Regions from separate parts of the Streptomyces sp. NPDC053665 genome, predicted to be linked through region 1. Evidence: riboswitches for the same ligand, from Rfam matches in the RefSeq annotation. Region 1 holds a riboswitch; the other holds the start of a gene.
What was found. Region 1 has a riboswitch for glycine ahead of gcvT (glycine cleavage system aminomethyltransferase GcvT). Riboswitches for the same ligand answer to the same signal wherever they lie in the genome.
Positions count from the first base shown of each region.

Region 2: linked by a shared signal. The riboswitch ahead of gcvP (aminomethyl-transferring glycine dehydrogenase) and the one ahead of gcvT (glycine cleavage system aminomethyltransferase GcvT) in region 1 are both predicted to bind glycine.

Region 1 covers NZ_JBVJKK010000012.1:26,367-35,019, forward strand. The annotation lists gene glyA (serine hydroxymethyltransferase) at 1-1,242, opposite strand, end outside; gene gcvH (glycine cleavage system protein GcvH) at 1,257-1,634, opposite strand; gene gcvT (glycine cleavage system aminomethyltransferase GcvT) at 1,744-2,865, opposite strand; glycine riboswitch at 2,906-3,013, opposite strand; glycine riboswitch at 3,014-3,113, opposite strand; gene ACZ6ZN_RS32405 (AAA family ATPase) at 3,336-4,004, shown strand; gene ACZ6ZN_RS32410 (enhanced serine sensitivity protein SseB) at 4,490-5,278, shown strand; gene ACZ6ZN_RS32415 (enhanced serine sensitivity protein SseB C-terminal domain-containing protein) at 5,404-6,204, shown strand; gene ACZ6ZN_RS32420 (ABC transporter permease) at 6,536-7,534, shown strand; gene ACZ6ZN_RS32425 (ABC transporter substrate-binding protein) at 7,543-8,653, shown strand, end outside.
Region 2 covers NZ_JBVJKK010000006.1:532,627-541,279, forward strand. The annotation lists gene ACZ6ZN_RS25745 (TOBE domain-containing protein) at 1-394, shown strand, start outside; gene modA (molybdate ABC transporter substrate-binding protein) at 552-1,358, shown strand; gene ACZ6ZN_RS25755 (ABC transporter permease) at 1,355-2,200, shown strand; gene ACZ6ZN_RS25760 (ABC transporter ATP-binding protein) at 2,292-3,368, shown strand; gene gcvP (aminomethyl-transferring glycine dehydrogenase) at 3,492-6,377, opposite strand; glycine riboswitch at 6,554-6,649, opposite strand; gene ACZ6ZN_RS25770 (PRC-barrel domain-containing protein) at 6,763-7,140, shown strand; partial or broken gene ACZ6ZN_RS25775 (DNA polymerase IV) at 7,056-8,639, opposite strand.

The DNA of each region.
Region 1 (8,653 bases):
CAGCGGGTGCCGGTCGGCCAGGGCCTTCACCCGGGCCTTGAGGGCCTCCGCGTCGTACGACGGCTTCAGCGCCTCGGCGATGACGTCGGCGACCTCGGTGAAGGCCTCGGCGTCGAAGCCGCGGGTGGCCAGGGCCGGGGTGCCGATCCGCAGACCGGACGTCACCATCGGCGGACGCGGGTCGTTCGGGATCGCGTTGCGGTTGACGGTGATGCCGATCTCGTGGAGCCGGTCCTCGGCCTGCTGCCCGTCCAGCTCGGAGTCGCGCAGGTCGACCAGGACCAGGTGCACGTCCGTGCCGCCGGACAGGACGTCCACGCCCACGGCCCGGACGTCGTCCTTCACCAGACGCTCGGCCAGGATGCGGGCACCCTCCAGCGTACGGCGCTGGCGCTCCTTGAAGTCGTCCGAGGCGGCGACCTTGAAGGCGACGGCCTTGGCGGCGACCACGTGCTCCAGGGGGCCACCCTGCTGACCGGGGAAGACGGCGGAGTTGATCTTCTTGGCCAGCTCGGCCGTGGAGAGGATCACACCGCCGCGCGGGCCGCCGAGGGTCTTGTGCGTCGTGGTGGTGACCACGTGCGCGTGCGGCACCGGGTTGGGGTGCAGCCCGGCCGCGACCAGCCCGGCGAAGTGCGCCATGTCGACCATCAGGTACGCGCCGACCTCGTCCGCGATCCGGCGGAACTCGGCGAAGTCCAGCCGGCGCGGGTAGGCCGACCAGCCGGCCACGATCAGCTTCGGCCGGGACTCCTTGGCCAGCCGCTCGACCTCGGCCATGTCGACCCGGCCGTCGTCGCCCACGTGGTAGGCGACGACGTCGTAGAGCTTGCCGGAGAAGTTGATCTTCATGCCGTGGGTCAGGTGACCGCCGTGGGCGAGGTTCAGGCCCATGATGGTGTCGCCCGGCTTGAGCAGCGCGAACATGGCGGCCGCGTTGGCCTGGGCGCCGGAGTGCGGCTGCACGTTGGCGTGCTCGGCGCCGAACAGCTCCTTCACGCGGTCGATCGCGATCTGCTCGACCACGTCGACGTGCTCGCAGCCGCCGTAGTAGCGGCGGCCCGGGTAGCCCTCGGCGTACTTGTTGGTCAGGACCGAGCCCTGCGCCTCCATGACCGCGACCGGGGCGAAGTTCTCCGAGGCGATCATCTCGAGCGTGGACTGCTGACGGTGCAGCTCGGCGTCGACCGCGGCGGCCACGGCCGGGTCGAGCTCGTGCAGGGGGGTGTTCAGGACGGACATACGGCTACGACTCCTCAGCCGGCGGAGAACGCGGTGTACTCGTCGGCGGAGAGCAGGTCGCCCGGCTCGTCCGTGACGCGCACCTTGAACAGCCAGCCGCCCTCGAAGGGGGCCGAGTTCACCAGCGAGGGGTCGTTCACGACGTCCTCGTTGACCTCGGTGATCTCACCGGAGACCGGCGAGTACAGGTCGGACACCGACTTGGTCGACTCCAGTTCGCCGCAGGTCTCGCCCGCGGACACCGTGTCACCGACCTCGGGGAGCTGGACGAAGACCACGTCGCCGAGCGCGTTGGCCGCGTGCTCCGTGATGCCGACCGTCGACACGCCGTCCTCGGCGGCCGACAGCCACTCGTGCTCCTTGCTGTAGCGCAGCTGCTGGGGGTTGCTCATGGCCTGAATTCTCCTGTACGCGCGGGAGTGCTGTGAAAAAGGGGGACGGGAGACTGCTGGTGAACCGGGTGACGGTGGCCGGGCCGCACAGGCGGCCCACGGCCAGTGTCTACTTCTGCCGCTTGTAGAACGGCAGCGCCACGACCTCGTACGGCTCGTGACTGCCCCGGATGTCCACACCCACGCCGGGCGTGCCGGGCGCGGCGTGCGCGGCGTCGACGTAGGCCATGGCGATCGGCTTGCCCAGGGTGGGGGAGGGGGCGCCGGAGGTGACCTCGCCGATCACCTCGCCGCCCGCGACCACGGCGTATCCGGCGCGGGGGACGCGGCGGCCCTCGGCGACCAGGCCGACGAGCACGCGCGGCGGGTTCTGCTCGGCCCGGGCGGCGGCCTCGCGCAGGGCCTCGCGGCCCACGAAGTCGCCCTCCTTCTCGAACTTCACCACGCGGCCGAGACCGGCGTCGAAGGGCGTCAGGGAGGTGGTCAGCTCGTGCCCGTACAGCGGCATGCCCGCCTCCAGGCGGAGCGTGTCACGGCAGGACAGGCCGCAGGGGACCAGGCCAGCGCCCTCGCCGGCCTCGGTCAGCGCCTGCCACAGCTCGACGGCGTGCTCCGGCTTCACGAACAGCTCGAAGCCGTCCTCGCCGGTGTAGCCGGTGCGGGCGATCAGGGCGGGGACCCCGGCGACGGTGCCCGGCAGACCGGCGTAGTACTTCAGCCCGTCGAGGTCCGCGTCGGTCAGGGACTTCAGGATCCCGGGGGACTCAGGGCCCTGGACGGCGATCAGCGCGTAGGCGTCCCGGTCGTCGCGCACCTCGGCGTCGAAGCCGGCGGCGCGCTCGGTCAGCGCGTCCAGGACGGCCTGGGCGTTCGAGGCGTTGGCGACGACCATGAACTCGGTCTCGCCCAGCCGGTAGACGATCAGGTCGTCGAGGATGCCGCCGTCGGCCCGGCAGATCATCGTGTAGCGGGCGCGGCCCGGCTTCACACCGCCGATGTTGCCCACCAGGGCGTGGTCGAGGAGGGCGGCGGCCTGCGGGCCGGTGACGGTGATCTCGCCCATGTGGGAGAGGTCGAACAGCCCGGCCCTGGTGCGCACGGCGAGGTGCTCGTCGCGCTCGGAGCCGTAGCGCAGGGGCATGTCCCAGCCGGCGAAGTCGGTCATCGTCGCGCCGAGCGAACGATGCAGGGCATCGAGCGCGGTGTGACGGAGTTCTCCTGTACTGCTCACGGTCGGTCGTCTCCCAAGGCGATGACGGGGGCGAGGTCGTTCCTCCCCATCTGTCATCGGAACCTGAGAGGTTCGCCATGACCGCGCCGGTCCATGGCTTGCACCTTGGGTGGGACCGCCCTGGCAGCGGCCCGCTTTTCAGATGTGCCTCGCCCGCGCGGTAACGGGGCCTGAGAGATTCAAGGGAGGGACTTGCTCCTTCGGCGCCCCAGCGTCAGCGGTGCTGGGAACTCTCCCGCGCGGATTCAAACGGCCGGTATGCAGTTGGCGCGCACATCATTGCACGCATCCTTCCGGCGCGGCAGGGGGACCTTTCTCAGCAAGTGCGCCGTCCCGCGCGCCGGGCCCGGAGAGCTGTGGCAGCCCTGTTGCAGGAACCGGACCGAAATGAGAGGCCTGCGGCATTACCTTCTCTTTACACTCGGCGGGGACGGTACCGGCGTACCTGGCTCCAGGGGAGGACGATCACGGTGAACAGGACCAGGGCGTACGCCGCGACCACGGGCATCGCGTTGCCCGGGCAGCCGGCGGTGCCGGCCCGGGCGGCCCGGGGCCCGGTGCCGGCGCCCACCGTCCGTGACCTGCGCGAGCGCGCCGGGCGCGGTCCCCGCACGCTGGTGTTCGGCTCCCGCGACGTCGTCGTGGTCACCGGGCTGCCCGGCAGCGGCAAGTCCACGCTGATGCGGCGCGCCGTCCCGGGCCGGCGCGTCGACTCCCAGGACGCCCGCGACCGCTGGGAGCGCCGCGTGCCCCGCTTCCTGCCCTACGGGGTCTACCGCCCGCTGGTCCGCCTCTCCCACTACGCCGGGCTGCGCCGCGCCCTGCGCACCGGCGAAGGACTCGTGGTGCACGACTGCGGCACCCAGGCGTGGGTGCGCCGCTGGATCGCCCGCGAGGCACGCCGCCGGGGCGGCGCCCTGCACCTGCTCCTCCTCGACGTCACGCCGCAGCAGGCCCTGGCCGGCCAGCGCGACCGGGGCCGCGGCGTCTCCCGCTACGCCTTCCGCCGCCACCGCGCGGCCACGGACCGCCTGCTGCGCGCGGTGGAGCACGGCCGCCTCCCACGAGGCTGCGCCTCGGCCACCCTGACCGACCGCACCACAGCGGCAACCCTCCACCGCATCACCTTCACCCCCTGACCCCCAGCCCCCTCCCGCCCTTCAGGGGCGCGGGGAACTGCACGAGCAACCCCCGACAACCCGCACCCACCCACCGGCCCCCGCCTTCCAGGGGCGCGGGGAACGGCGCGACCAGCCCCCGACAACCCGCACCCACCCACCGGCCCTGGCCCTCCAGGGGCGCGGGGAACGGCGCGACCAGCCCCCGACAACCCGCACCCACCCACCGGCCCTGGCCCTCTAGGGGCGCGGGGAACTGCGCGACCAGCCCCCGACAACCCGCAGCCGACCACCGAGCCTGCCCGCACGCACGGTCACCCGACCCACCCCGACCCGGCCCGTCCCCCCGGGTGGGACAACCGACCCCGGTCACCCCCGCGCTCTTGCCCCCCCCGGGGCACACACCCACCCCCAACCGCCCCACCCCCGGAGGGCCCCGCACGGAGATCCCCCAAACCGTTAGCCTGCTGACGGCACTGGCAGTGGCTCGAGGCAGGCGGTAGGACATGGACGTTCCGGCGGAGTTCCCAGCCGGCTTCCCGGCGCACACGCAGACCCATCCGACCGGAGGATGGCCCGGCAACGAGCTGGAGGAGGTCCTCTCGGCCTCCCTGGGCGCCGGACCCGCGGCCGGCGGCCGGATCGTCGAGGTGCTCGGGCGGAGCTTCGTCTGGGTCCCGCTGCCCAACGGCGGCGGCCCGCACAGCGGCCCCCTCGACCTGCCGGCCGTCGAGATCGACGGCCAGGCGTACGTGCCCGTGTTCAGCTCGGAGGAGCAGTTCCGCCTCGCCGCCGGCGCGCACATGTCGTACACGATCGCCCCCGCCGTGGAGTTCGCCCGCGGACTGCCCCCGCACGCCGGCCTCGTGATCAACCCCGGCGGCGTGGTCGGCATACCCCTGCCGCCCCCCGCCGTCGCCGAGCTGTGCCGGGCCGGGCGCACCCCGCTCGACGGGCCCGCGGGCGGCGGCCGCGTCCGCCTCTTCGAACCCGACTGGCAGGACGACCCGGTGGACTTCCTCGCCGCCGCCTCGGCCGAGTTCGAGGCCGTCGGTGTCGTCGTCACCGCCCGCCGCTGCCTCGCCGCGATCGAGACCGCCGACCCCGTGATGTTCGTGGGCGTCGAACTCTCCTCGTGGGAGGGCGACCTGCGCGCCCTGCCCCTGGAGGCGCTCACCCGGGCCGTCACCGCCGTCCCCACCCCCTGGCCGGTCAACCTGGTGCTCCTGGACGTCACGGAGGACCCGGTGGGCACCTGGATGAGGGAGCGGGTCCGGCCCTTCTACCAGCGGTAGCGGCCGGCACGGCGGCCCGGCGGACCACCGCCCGCGCCCGTACCGCCGCGCGCGGGCAAGTCCCGAGCCGGTGGGCGGGCTTAAGCTAGGTCACGGTCGAGGCGTTGTACGAAGGGGCGGTAAAGGTGAGCGCGAGCGGCACGGCCGCGGCCGGACAGGTCGAGCACATGCTGCGCCAGGTCACGCCCGGGCGCTACGACGCCTACGAGGCACTCCTGCGCGCGCTCGCGACCCCGCACACCGGCCAGATCTGGATGCTCCTGTGGCACGGCCAGGCCGGCTCCCCGGACGCCCAGTACGGGAAGATGGAGGTCGACGGCCACGGCTACGCGCCGTGCGTCACCTCCGCCCAGGAGCTGTCCGCCAGCGGCTGGAACCGCTCCTACGAGGTGATCGACGGGCTCGACGTGGCCCGTGCCCTCTACCCCGACCACTACGGCCTCTGGCTCAACCCGCACGCCCCCGGCGGCGGCCTCGGCATCCCCTGGCTCGACCTGCGCCGGATCGCCACGGGCCTGGACCGCCAGCCGGCCGGTCCGCTGCGGCTGTCGGAACCGGCCATCGAGATCCCCCAGTTCTACGCCCTGCTCGCGCAGAACGCCCACCGCACCCCGGCCGTCCGCTCCCTGCGCCGCGCCTGGGTGCAGCCCGCGCTCGGCGCGCCGTACCTCGCCATCGGGCTGGACGTGTACGACACCTCGCCGCCGGCCGTGGACGCCGTACGCGCGATGATGCAGCAGTCCCTCGGCGCCGTGCCGGACGGGCTGCCCGTCTCGACGGTCGCCATGTCGGACGAGCACGACCCGGTCGCCATGTGGCTGCGGGCCAAGGCGCGCCCCTTCTACGACCGCGAGGCGCACGCCACCGCCCCCGTCCAGGCCCCCGCGTCCGGCTACGGCTACCCTCCCGCGCAGGGCAGGTTCTGAGGCCCCGGCGGGCCTGCCGCCGACCCCGTTCAGAAGGTGAAGGAAGCTCACCTCTCCGCGCGTAGATGAGAGCAGTACGGGTGGGTTCGCCCTAAAATCCCCCTACTACGCCGCGTCCGACCCCCGCTACCCGCTGTCCGGATAACGGAACCCCCCAGACAGCATCACGTTTACGCATCCATTCACCGCCAAGTCTGGCAACAGATCGCCAAAGCGTTGAAGACTCCCGGCAAGACACGGACCGGTCGGTCGCGTGTACGAGACAAACAACACCGCTACAGCGGCAGCCAGGGGGTCGGCGATCGCCGGCCCGAGAGGGGTCAATCGCACCGTGACCGCACCGATCGAGACCACCGGGGCGGAAGCCGGAGCACAGCCCGAGGCCGTGCTCTCCGGGGTCAAGAAGAGCCAGATCGAGGGGCGTTCGCTCACCCAGATCGCCTGGATGCGCTTCAAGCGGGACAAGGTGGCGATGGCGGGAGGCGTCGTCGTCATCCTGCTCGTGCTGATGGCGATCCTCTCGAAGCCGATCCAGTGGGTCTTCGGCCTCGATCCCAACAAGTTCAACCAGGACCTCATCGACCCGGCGCTGCTCGCGCCCAAGGGCGGCTGGGGCGGCATGAGTTGGGACCACCCGCTGGGCGTGGACCCCCAGTACGGCCGTGACATGCTCGCGCGCATCATCGACGGCTCCTGGGTCTCCCTGCTGGTCGCGGGCGGCGCCACGCTGCTGTCCGTCTGCATCGGCACCGTGCTCGGTGTCGTCGCCGGGTACTACGGCGGCTGGATCGACAGCGTCATCAGCAGGCTGATGGACACCTTCCTGGCCTTCCCGCTGCTGCTGTTCGCCATCTCGATCTCCGCCTCCGTGCAGGACGGGTTCTTCGGTCTCGACGGCCTGTCCCTGCGCATCAGCGTGCTGATCTTCGTCATCGGCTTCTTCAGCTGGCCGTACATCGGCCGCATCGTGCGGGCCCAGACCATGACCCTGCGCAAGCGGGAGTTCATCGAGGCCTCCACGAGCCTCGGGGCGCGCGGCCCGTACATCCTGTTCCGCGAGCTGCTCCCGAACCTCGTCGCGCCGATCCTCGTCTACGCGACGCTGATCATCCCGACGAACATCCTGTTCGAGGCCGCGCTGAGCTTCCTCGGCGTCGGTATCGCTCCGCCGCAGGCCTCCTGGGGCGGCATGCTCAGCAACGCTGTGGATCTCTACACGGCTGATCCGCAGTACATGTTCGTGCCCGGACTGGCGATCTTCATCACCGTCCTGGCCTTCAACCTGCTGGGTGACGGGCTGCGTGACGCCCTCGACCCTCGCAGCAAGTGATCCATCGAATGAGGGGGCTTCCTCAGGTGAAGACGAGAAGGGTGACCGCCGGCGTTGCGTCGGTCCTGGCACTGTCGCTCGGTGCTGCCGCGTGCGGCGGCGGAGGCGACGACAACGACGGGGGAGGCAGCGGCAAGAAGGACGCCGCGCTGAACTCGATCGTCAACGCGTCCGACAAGAAGGGAGGGACGGTCGCGTACGAGCACTCGGACGTGCCGGACTCCCTCGACCCGGGCAACACGTACTACGGCTGGGTCCAGAACTTCTCGCGGCTCTACGGCAGGACGCTCACCACGTTCAAGCCGGCCGCGGGCAAGGAAGGCCTGGAGGTCGTGCCGGACCTCGCCGAGTCCCTCGGCAAGTCCAGCCCGGACGCCAAGACCTGGACGTACAAGCTGCGTGCGGGTGTGAAGTTCCAGGACGGCACCCCGGTGACGTCCAAGGACGTCAAGTACGCCATCGAGCGCTCCAACTTCGCGCCCGAGGCCCTGTCGAACGGCCCGACGTACTTCAAGGCCTACCTCGAGGGCGGCGACAAGTACAAGGGTCCCTACAAGGACAAGTCCGCCGACGGCATCAAGTCCATCGAGACGCCGGACGACCGGACGATCGTCTTCAAGCTGAAGCAGCCGTTCGCGGACTTCGACTACCTGGCGACCTTCTCCCAGACGGCCCCCGTGCCGCAGGCGAAGGACACCGGCGCGAAGTACGTCCAGGCCATCCAGTCCTCCGGCCCGTACCAGTTCCAGTCCTACGAGGAGGGCCGCGGCGCCACCCTCGTGCGGAACAAGCAGTGGGACGCCAAGACGGACCCGATCCGCAAGGCCCTGCCGGACAAGATCACGATCAAGTTCAAGGTCAACCCGGTCACGGTCGACAACAACCTGCTGTCCGACAAGATCACGGCTGACGCGGCCGGCACCGGTGTGCAGCCGCAGACCCAGCCGAAGGTGCTGCGCGGCAAGTACGCCAACCAGACCGACAGCTCCTACGCGGGTGCCACGCAGTACATCGCGCTCAACGTCAACGTGAAGCCGTTCGACAACGAGCACTGCCGCAAGGCCGTCCAGTGGGGCCTGAACAAGCAGTCCGTCCTGGACGCGATGGGCGGCTCCCCGA
Region 2 (8,653 bases), on a different contig from region 1:
GCAGTCGTACACGATCGGCCAGGCAGCACGGCTGCTCGGCGTGAGCCCCGACACCGCGCGGCGCTGGGCGGACGCCGGCCGCATCACCACCCACCGGGACGAGACCGGGCGGCGGCTCGTCGACGGACGGGACCTGGCCGCCTTCTCCGTCGCACTCGCCAGGTCCGCCACCCCCGAGGACGACGCCCCCTACACCTCGGCCCGCAACGCCTTCCCGGGCATCGTCACGGCCATCAAGCTCGGGGACGTCGCCGCCCAGGTGGAGATCCAGGCCGGTCCGCACCGCCTGGTCTCCCTGCTCACCCGGGAGGCCGTGGAGGAACTGGGCCTGGAGGTCGGCATGGAGGCCACGGCCCGCGTGAAGTCGACAAACGTGCATATCGACCGGGTCTGACTTCTTCGCCTCCCGCACATACACACCTACAGCCCCCGCCCGCATCGCTCATGCGATGCGACAGAAGACTTATGCCTCGCAGATGCGCCAGTATGATCGGCGTATCGGAAGGGCCCTGCGGGTTCTTCCCCCCGCAGACAGAGGGAGCGACCCCGAGATGATCCGTTCCGCGCAGAGGACCCGCCGGACACTCCAGGTCGCCGGCGGGGCCGCGGCGGTGCTGCTGGCCCTGAGCGCCTGCTCCTCCTCGGACGGGGCGCCGGGCAAGGACGCGTCCTCCTCCGGGCTGTCGGGCACGGTCACCGTCTTCGCCGCCGCCTCCCTCCAGGAGAGCTTCGAGAAGCTCGGCACCGCCTTCGAGAAGCAGCACCCGGGTACCGAGATCACCTTCAGCTTCGGGGGCAGCGACAGCCTCGCCGCCGGCATCAACAGCGGCGCCCCGGCCGACGTCTTCGCCGCCGCCAGCCCCACGACCATGGCGCTCGTGACGGACCGGAAGGGCACGGCGGACTCCCCCGCCACCTTCGTGCGCAACCGGCTCCAGATCGCCACCCTGCCCGGCAACCCCGACAAGATCACCTCTCTGAAGGATCTCGCGAAGCCCGGCCTCAAGGTCGTCCTGTGCGACCGGACGGTCCCGTGCGGGGCGGCCGCGCAGAAGGCCCTGAAGGCGGGCGGCCTGAAGGTCACACCCGTCTCCTACGAGCAGGACGTCAAGAGCGCGCTGACGAAGGTCGAGCTGAAGGAGGCCGACGCGGCCGTCGTCTACCGCACCGATGTGCGGGCGGCGGGTGACAAGGTGGACGGCGTGGACTTCCCCGAGTCGGCCGACGCCGTCAACGACTACCCGATCGCCCTGCTCGACGACGCCCGCAACCCCGAGACCGCCAAGGCCTTCATCGCCCTGGTGCGCTCCGCCGAGGGCCGCGAGGTGCTGTCCGGGGCCGGGTTCATCGCGCCGTGACCGGCACGCGGGAGAGCCGTCCGCACGGCACGCGTCGGCGCGGCGGCAGTCCGCGGGGCCGGACCCGGACGGTGCCGGTCCCCCTGCTCGTCCCAGCCGTGATCGGTCTGGCCTTCCTGCTCCTGCCGCTGATCGCCCTGCTGGTGCGGGCGCCCTGGCGCAGCCTTCCCGACCAGCTGACCAGCCCGCAGGTCTGGGAGGCGCTCCGGCTCTCCCTGGTGTGCGCCACGGCGGCGACGGCTCTGAGCCTCGTCGTCGGCGTGCCGCTGGCCTGGCTGCTGGCCCGCACGCAATTCCCCGGCCGGGGCCTCGTACGGGCCCTGGTGACCCTGCCGCTGGTGCTGCCGCCGGTCGTGGGCGGTGTGGCCCTGTTGCTCGCCTTCGGGCGCAACGGCGTGGTGGGGCAGTGGCTGGACTCCTGGTTCGGGATCACCCTGCCCTTCACCACGGCGGGCGTGGTCCTGGCGGAGACCTTCGTGGCGATGCCGTTCCTCGTCATCAGCGTGGAGGGCACCCTGCGGGCCGCCGACCCCCGCTACGAGGAGGCCGCCGCCACCCTGGGCGCCTCCCGCTTCACCGCGTTCCGCCGGGTCACCCTGCCGCTGATCGCCCCGGGCATCGCGGCGGGGGCGGTCCTGGCCTGGGCCCGGGCCCTGGGCGAGTTCGGGGCGACCATCACCTTCGCGGGCAACTTCCCCGGCCGCACGCAGACCATGCCGCTGGCCGTCTACCTGGCCCTGCAGAACGACCCGGCGGCGGCGATCGCCCTCAGCCTCGTGCTGCTGGCGGTGTCCATCGCCGTGCTGGCGGCCCTGCGCGACCGGTGGATGACGGCGTCGTGACCCCCCGCACGCGCGGCCGGGCGCGCTCCCCCCACCGGGCCGATCGCCGACTGCCCGACGACGGCCCCTCCGACCTCTGGACGACACACCCATGACCGGTCCCGACGACGACACGCCCAGGCGCCCCCTCCAAGGGCTCGACGCCCGTCTCCTCGTCGACCGGGGCGGGTTCCGGCTGGACGTCACGCTGGCCGCCGCCCCGGGCGACGTCGTGGCCCTGCTCGGCCCGAACGGCGCCGGAAAGACGACCGCCCTGCGCGCGCTGGCGGGCCTCGTCCCCCTCACCTCCGGGCATCTGCGTCTGGACGGCACGGCGCTGGACGGCTCGCCGCCCGAGGCCCGGCCCGTGGGCGTCGTCTTCCAGGACTACCTGCTGTTCCCGCACCTGACCGCCCTGGACAACGTGGCCTTCGGCCCGCGCTGCCGGGGCGCCGGCAAGGCCGAGGCCCGAGCCCGGGCCGCCGAGTGGCTGGACCGCATGGGCCTCGCGGACCACGCCGGGGTCAAACCCCGCCGTCTCTCCGGGGGCCAGGCCCAGCGCGTGGCCCTGGCCCGGGCCCTGGCGACGGAGCCCCGCCTGCTGCTCCTGGACGAGCCGCTGGCCGCCCTCGACGCCCGGACCCGGCTGGAGGTGCGCGCCCAGCTGCGCCGGCACCTCGCCGCGTTCGAGGCCGTGGCCGTGCTGGTCACCCACGACCCGCTGGACGCCATGGTGCTGGCCGACCGCCTGGTCGTCGTCGAGGACGGGGCGGTCGTCCAGGAGGGCACGCCCGCGGACATCGCCCGCCACCCCCGGACCGACTACATCGCCCGGCTCGTCGGCCTCAACCTCTACCGGGGCCGGGCCGAGGGCCACACCGTCCGGCTCTCCGCGGGCCCCGCCCTCACCACCACCGAGGAGCTGTCCGGGCCGGTCTTCGTGGCGTTCCCGCCGGGCGCGGTGACGCTGTACCGCGAGCGCCCGGCCGGCTCCAGCGCCCGCAACCTGTGGCGCTGCGAGGTCGCCGGGCTGGAGACGCACGGCGACCAGATCCGCGCCGACCTCACCGGCGAACTCCCCCTCACCGCCGACCTGACCACGGTGGCGGCGGCGGAACTCGATCTGCACCCCGGGGCACCGGTGTGGGCGGCGGTCAAGGCGACGCAGACCCACGCCTACCCGGCGTGACACCCGGACCGGCGGTCTCCCTCACCGGGTCCGTCCCGCCGGGGCGGCCGGCATCCGACATGCCGGGAGGGGCCCCGCACCCGCGGAGCCCCTCCCTGGAACCGTGTGGTCCGGCCGGCCGGATCAGTCCTCGTACGCGTCCAGCGGCGGGCACGAGCAGACCAGGTTGCGGTCGCCGTAGGCCTGGTCGATGCGGCGGACCGGCGGCCAGTACTTGTCGGCGGCCGACACCCCGGCCGGGAACACGGCCTCCTCGCGGCTGTAGGCGTGCTCCCACGCGCCGGCGAGGGCACCGGCGGTGTGCGGGGCACCGCGCAGCGGGTTGTCCTCCGCGGGCCAGGCGCCGGAGCCGACCTTCTCGATCTCCGCGCGGATGGCGATCATCGCCTCGCAGAACCGGTCGAGCTCGGCCAGGTCCTCCGACTCGGTCGGCTCGATCATCAGCGTCCCGGCCACGGGGAACGACATCGTCGGCGCGTGGAAGCCGTAGTCGATCAGCCGCTTGGCCACGTCGTCGACGCTCACACCGGTCGCCTTGGTCAGCGGACGCAGGTCGATGATGCACTCGTGCGCCACGAGCCCGCCCGGGCCGGTGTAGAGCACCGGGTAGTGCGGCTCCAGCCGCTTGGCGATGTAGTTGGCGCTGAGGACGGCCACCTGCGTGGCGCGCTTCAGCCCCTCACCGCCCATGAGCCGGACGTAGGCCCACGAGATGGGCAGGATGCCGGCCGAGCCCCAGGGAGCCGCCGAGATGGGTCCGACGCCCGTCTCGGGACCGGCCTCGGGCTGGAGCGGGTGGTTCGGCAGGTACGGCGCGAGGTGCTCGCGCACCGCCACCGGGCCGACGCCCGGACCGCCGCCGCCGTGCGGGATGCAGAACGTCTTGTGCAGGTTCAGGTGCGAGACGTCGCCGCCGAAGTGCCCGGGCTTGGCGAGGCCGACGAGCGCGTTGAGGTTGGCCCCGTCGACGTAGACCTGGCCGCCCGCCTCGTGCACCTGCGCGCAGATGTCGGCGACGTGCTCCTCGAACACCCCGTGGGTGGACGGGTAGGTGATCATGAGCACGGCCAGCTGGTCGCGGTACTGCTCGATCTTCGCCCGCAGGTCCTCGACGTCGATCTCGCCGTCCTCGGCGGTCTTCACGACGACGACCTTCATGCCGGCCATCACGGCGCTGGCCGCGTTGGTGCCGTGCGCGGACGACGGGATCAGGCAGATGGTGCGCTGCTCGTCGCCGTTGGCGCGGTGGTAGCCGCGGACGGCGAGCAGACCGGCCAGCTCGCCCTGCGAACCGGCGTTGGGCTGCAGGGAGACCTTGTCGTAGCCGGTGACCTCGGCGAGGCGGTCCTCGAGCTCGTGGATGAGGGTGAGGTACCCCGCGGCCTGCTCGGCGGGAGCGAAGGGGTGCAGCTGCCCGAACTCGGGCCAGGTGACCGGCTCCATCTCCGTGGTCGCGTTGAGCTTCATGGTGCAGGAGCCCAGCGGGATCATGCCGCGGTCGAGCGCGTAGTCCCGGTCGGCCAGCTTGCGCAGGTAGCGCAGCATGGCCGTTTCCGAGCGGTGCTGGTGGAAGACGGGGTGGGTCAGGTAGTCGTCGGTGCGCAGCACGGCGGCCGGGAGGACGTCCTCGGCGGCGGCGTCCAGGGTCTCCACACTGCCCTCGACGCCGAAGGCCGCCCAAACGGCGCGCAGCTGGGCGCGGGTGGTGGTCTCGTCGCAGGCGACGGAGACGTGGTCGGCGTCGACGAGGCGCAGGTTGACCCCGTTGTCCCGGGCGGCGGCCACGACGTCGGCGGCCCGGCCCTCGACCCGCGCGGTCACGGTGTCGAAGTACGAGCCGTGCACGACCTCGACGCCGCCGTTCGCGAGCCCGGCGGCGAGGACGGTGGCGTACCGGTGGGTGCGCTGCGCGATGCCCTTGAGGCCGTCGGGGCCGTGGTAGACGGCGTACATGCCGGCCATGACGGCGAGCAGCACCTGCGCGGTGCAGATGTTGCTGGTGGCCTTCTCCCGGCGGATGTGCTGCTCACGGGTCTGCAGCGCCAGCCGGTAGGCCCGGTTCCCGTCGACGTCGACGGACACGCCGACGAGCCGCCCGGGCAGGCTGCGCGCCATCTTGTCCTGGACGGCCATGTAGCCGGCGTGCGGACCGCCGAAGCCCATGGGGACGCCGAAGCGCTGCGTCGTGCCGACCGCGATGTCCGCACCGAGCTCGCCCGGGGACTTCAGCAGCGTCAGCGCGAGCAGGTCGGCGGCGACGGTGACGAGGGCCCCGAGCTCGTGCGCCTGGTCGATGACGAGCTTGATGTCCCGCACGGCTCCGGAGGCACCCGGGTACTGGATCAGTACGCCGTTGATCTCGCGTTCGGCGATCTCGGCGGGGATGCCGTCACCGAGGTCGGCCACGACGACCTCGACCCCGGCCGGTTCGGCCCGGGTCTCGATGACCGCGATGGTCTGCGGCAGCGCGTCCGCGTCGACCAGGAACAGGCCCTTCTTGTTCTTGCCCAGGCGCCGCGACAGGGCCATGGCCTCGGCGGCCGCGGTGCCCTCGTCGAGCAGCGAGGCGCCCGAGGTCGGCAGTCCGGTCAGGTCGGCGACCATGGTCTGGAAGTTCAGCAGCGCCTCGAGCCGGCCCTGCGAGATCTCCGGCTGGTACGGCGTGTAGGCCGTGTACCAGGACGGGTTCTCCATGACGTTGCGCAGCACGACGGGCGGCGTGTGGGTGCCGTAGTAGCCCAGGCCGATCATCGAACCGAGGACCTGGTTGCGGTCGGCGAGGGAACGCAGCTCGGCGATCACCTCGGCCTCGCTGCGGGCGCCCGGCAGGTCCAGCGCCTCGGCGCTCTTGATCACGGCCGGGACCGCGGCGGCCGTCAGCTCGTCCAGCGAGCCGTAGCCGACGTGGGCCAGCATCTTGGCACAGGCCTCGTGGTCGGGCCCGATGTGACGCTGCTCGAAGGGAACTGCCTCTTCGAGTTCGGAGAGCGGAATGCGGTGGGCGGTCATTGCGGAGGCCTCCTGGTCTGACGCGACCTGCGAGGGGCACCACGGCGCGGGTACCCGGACGGCCTCCCCCTCTGTCATCTCAACCTGAGAGCTTCACCGGATCGCCCGAAGGCGTCCGGTTTTCACCGTCGGTGAGAGCGGAAGCCGTCGACACCCGCCCTGCTTTCCAGAGTGACCTCGTCCGTGCGGTACGTGTGCCTGAGAGATTCCGGGGAGGATTTGCTCCTTCGGCGCCTCCGATGGTGTCTGGAGGACTCTCCCGCACGGGGTCAGCAGCCGCTGTCAGCGTACCAGCGAGGTCAACGCACGAGCCTTCGAGTGGCCGCATCCCCGCTTGTACCGTTTTGTTAGGTCTACAGGTGACTTGCGACCATGTGGAGGGCCCGTGCGTACCGACATCGATCCGCGCAGTCTGATCGGCCGCAAGGCGTTCGACCGCAACGGCACCAGGATCGGCACCATCGACGAGGTGTACCTCGACGACGCCACGGGCGAGCCGGAGTGGGCGGCGATACGCACCGGTCTGTTCAGCAGGGACGCGTTCGTCCCGCTCGAGCCCAGCGAGCTGATCGAGGGCGCGCTGCACGTGCCCTTCGAACGCGCCCTCATCAAGGACGCCCCCGACTTCGGCGTGGGCCGCCACCTCTCCCCGGAGCAGGAACTCCAGCTCTACCACCACTACGGTCTGGACATCGCCGCCCCGCCCCCGCTCCCGGACCGCGACTTCGGCAGGCTGGCGGGCACGGACGAGACGAAGGCCTGAGCAGCGCCCGGCCCGGGCAGCGCCCCGGGCCCGCCGCCCTACGCCCGCACGGCCCCGGACGGCCGGCCCTCCGGCCCGGCAGCCGCACAGCCCTCCCCCGCGGCCGCTCCCCCGCACTCCTCGCCGTCCCGCACCGGCGCGGCCCCGCCACCCTCGGGTCCGCATAACACCAGCGGCAGCGGATCCGCCGGCTCCAGCAGGGGGTCGTCGACACGGAAGGTGCGCACCCGCCCCGGCCCCGAGTCGGGCGTCTCGAACCGGACGGTGACCCGCCCCAGGCCGCTGCCCTGCACCCACCCGTGCCCGAACTCGGCGTGACGCACGTCGTGCCCGGCGGGCCAGCGCCGCTCGGCCGGCGACGGCGGCTGCTCCTCGGCCGGTACGGCGGCACGCTCCTCGGCCGGTCCGTCCGTCTCCGCCCGCTCCCCGGCCGCCTGCGCGAACAGGTCCTCCTGCGTGTAGTCGGCGAGACCGGTGACGCCCACTCCGAGCAGCCGCACTCCGCCCGTGGTGTCGACGGAGTCCAGCAGCCGGGCCGCCGCCTCCCTGACCACCGCCGGGTCGTCCGTGGGGCCGCGCAGCGTCTCGGAGCGGGTGAGGGTCGAGAAGTCGTAGCGCCGCACCTTCAGCACGATGGTCCGTCCCGACAGCCCGGCTCCCCGCAGTCTGCGCACGCACCGGTCGGCGAGCCGCTGCACCTCCAGGCCCACCCTGGTCCGGTCGTGGATGTCCACGTCGTAGGTGTCCTCCACGGACACCGACTTGGCCTCCCGCTCGGCGACCACGGGCCGGTCGTCCCGGGCGAGGGCCATGGCGTACAGGCCGTGCCCATGGGCCTTCCCCAGCAGCCGGACCAGTTCGTCCTCACCCGCCTCGACGATCTCCCCGACCGTGGTGATGCCGGCCCGCCGCAGGTGGTCGCCGGTCGCCGGGCCCACCCCCGGCAGGATCCGCACGGACATCGGGCCGAGCATCGCCCGCTCGGTCCCCGGCTCGATCACCACCAGGCCGTCCGGCTTGGCCTGCTCGGAGGCGATCTTCGCGAGCATCTTCGAGGCGGCCAGCCCCACCGACCCGGTGAGGCCCGTGGCGGCGCGGATGTCGGCCCGCAGCTGCGCCCCGACCAGCCGCGCGGAGCGCTCGTCCCAGGCCCTTCCCCCGGCCTCCAGATCGACGAACGCCTCGTCCAGGCTCAGGGGCTCCACGAGCGGCGACAGGGCCCGCAGCAGCTCCATGGCCCGCTCGCTGATGGAGCGGTAGAACATGAAGCGCGGCACGAGATAGGCGGCGTGGGGCGCCAGCCGCCGGGCCTGCCCCATGGGCATCGCCGAATGCACCCCGAAGACCCGGGCCTCGTACGAGGCGGTCGCCACGACGCCCCGGGGTCCCAGCCCGCCCACGACCACGGCCTTCCCGCGCAGACTCGGTTTGGATGCCTGCTCCACCGAGGCGAAGAAGGCATCCATGTCGAGATGCAGGATCGTGGGCGCGGTTCTCACATCTCCGATGCTGC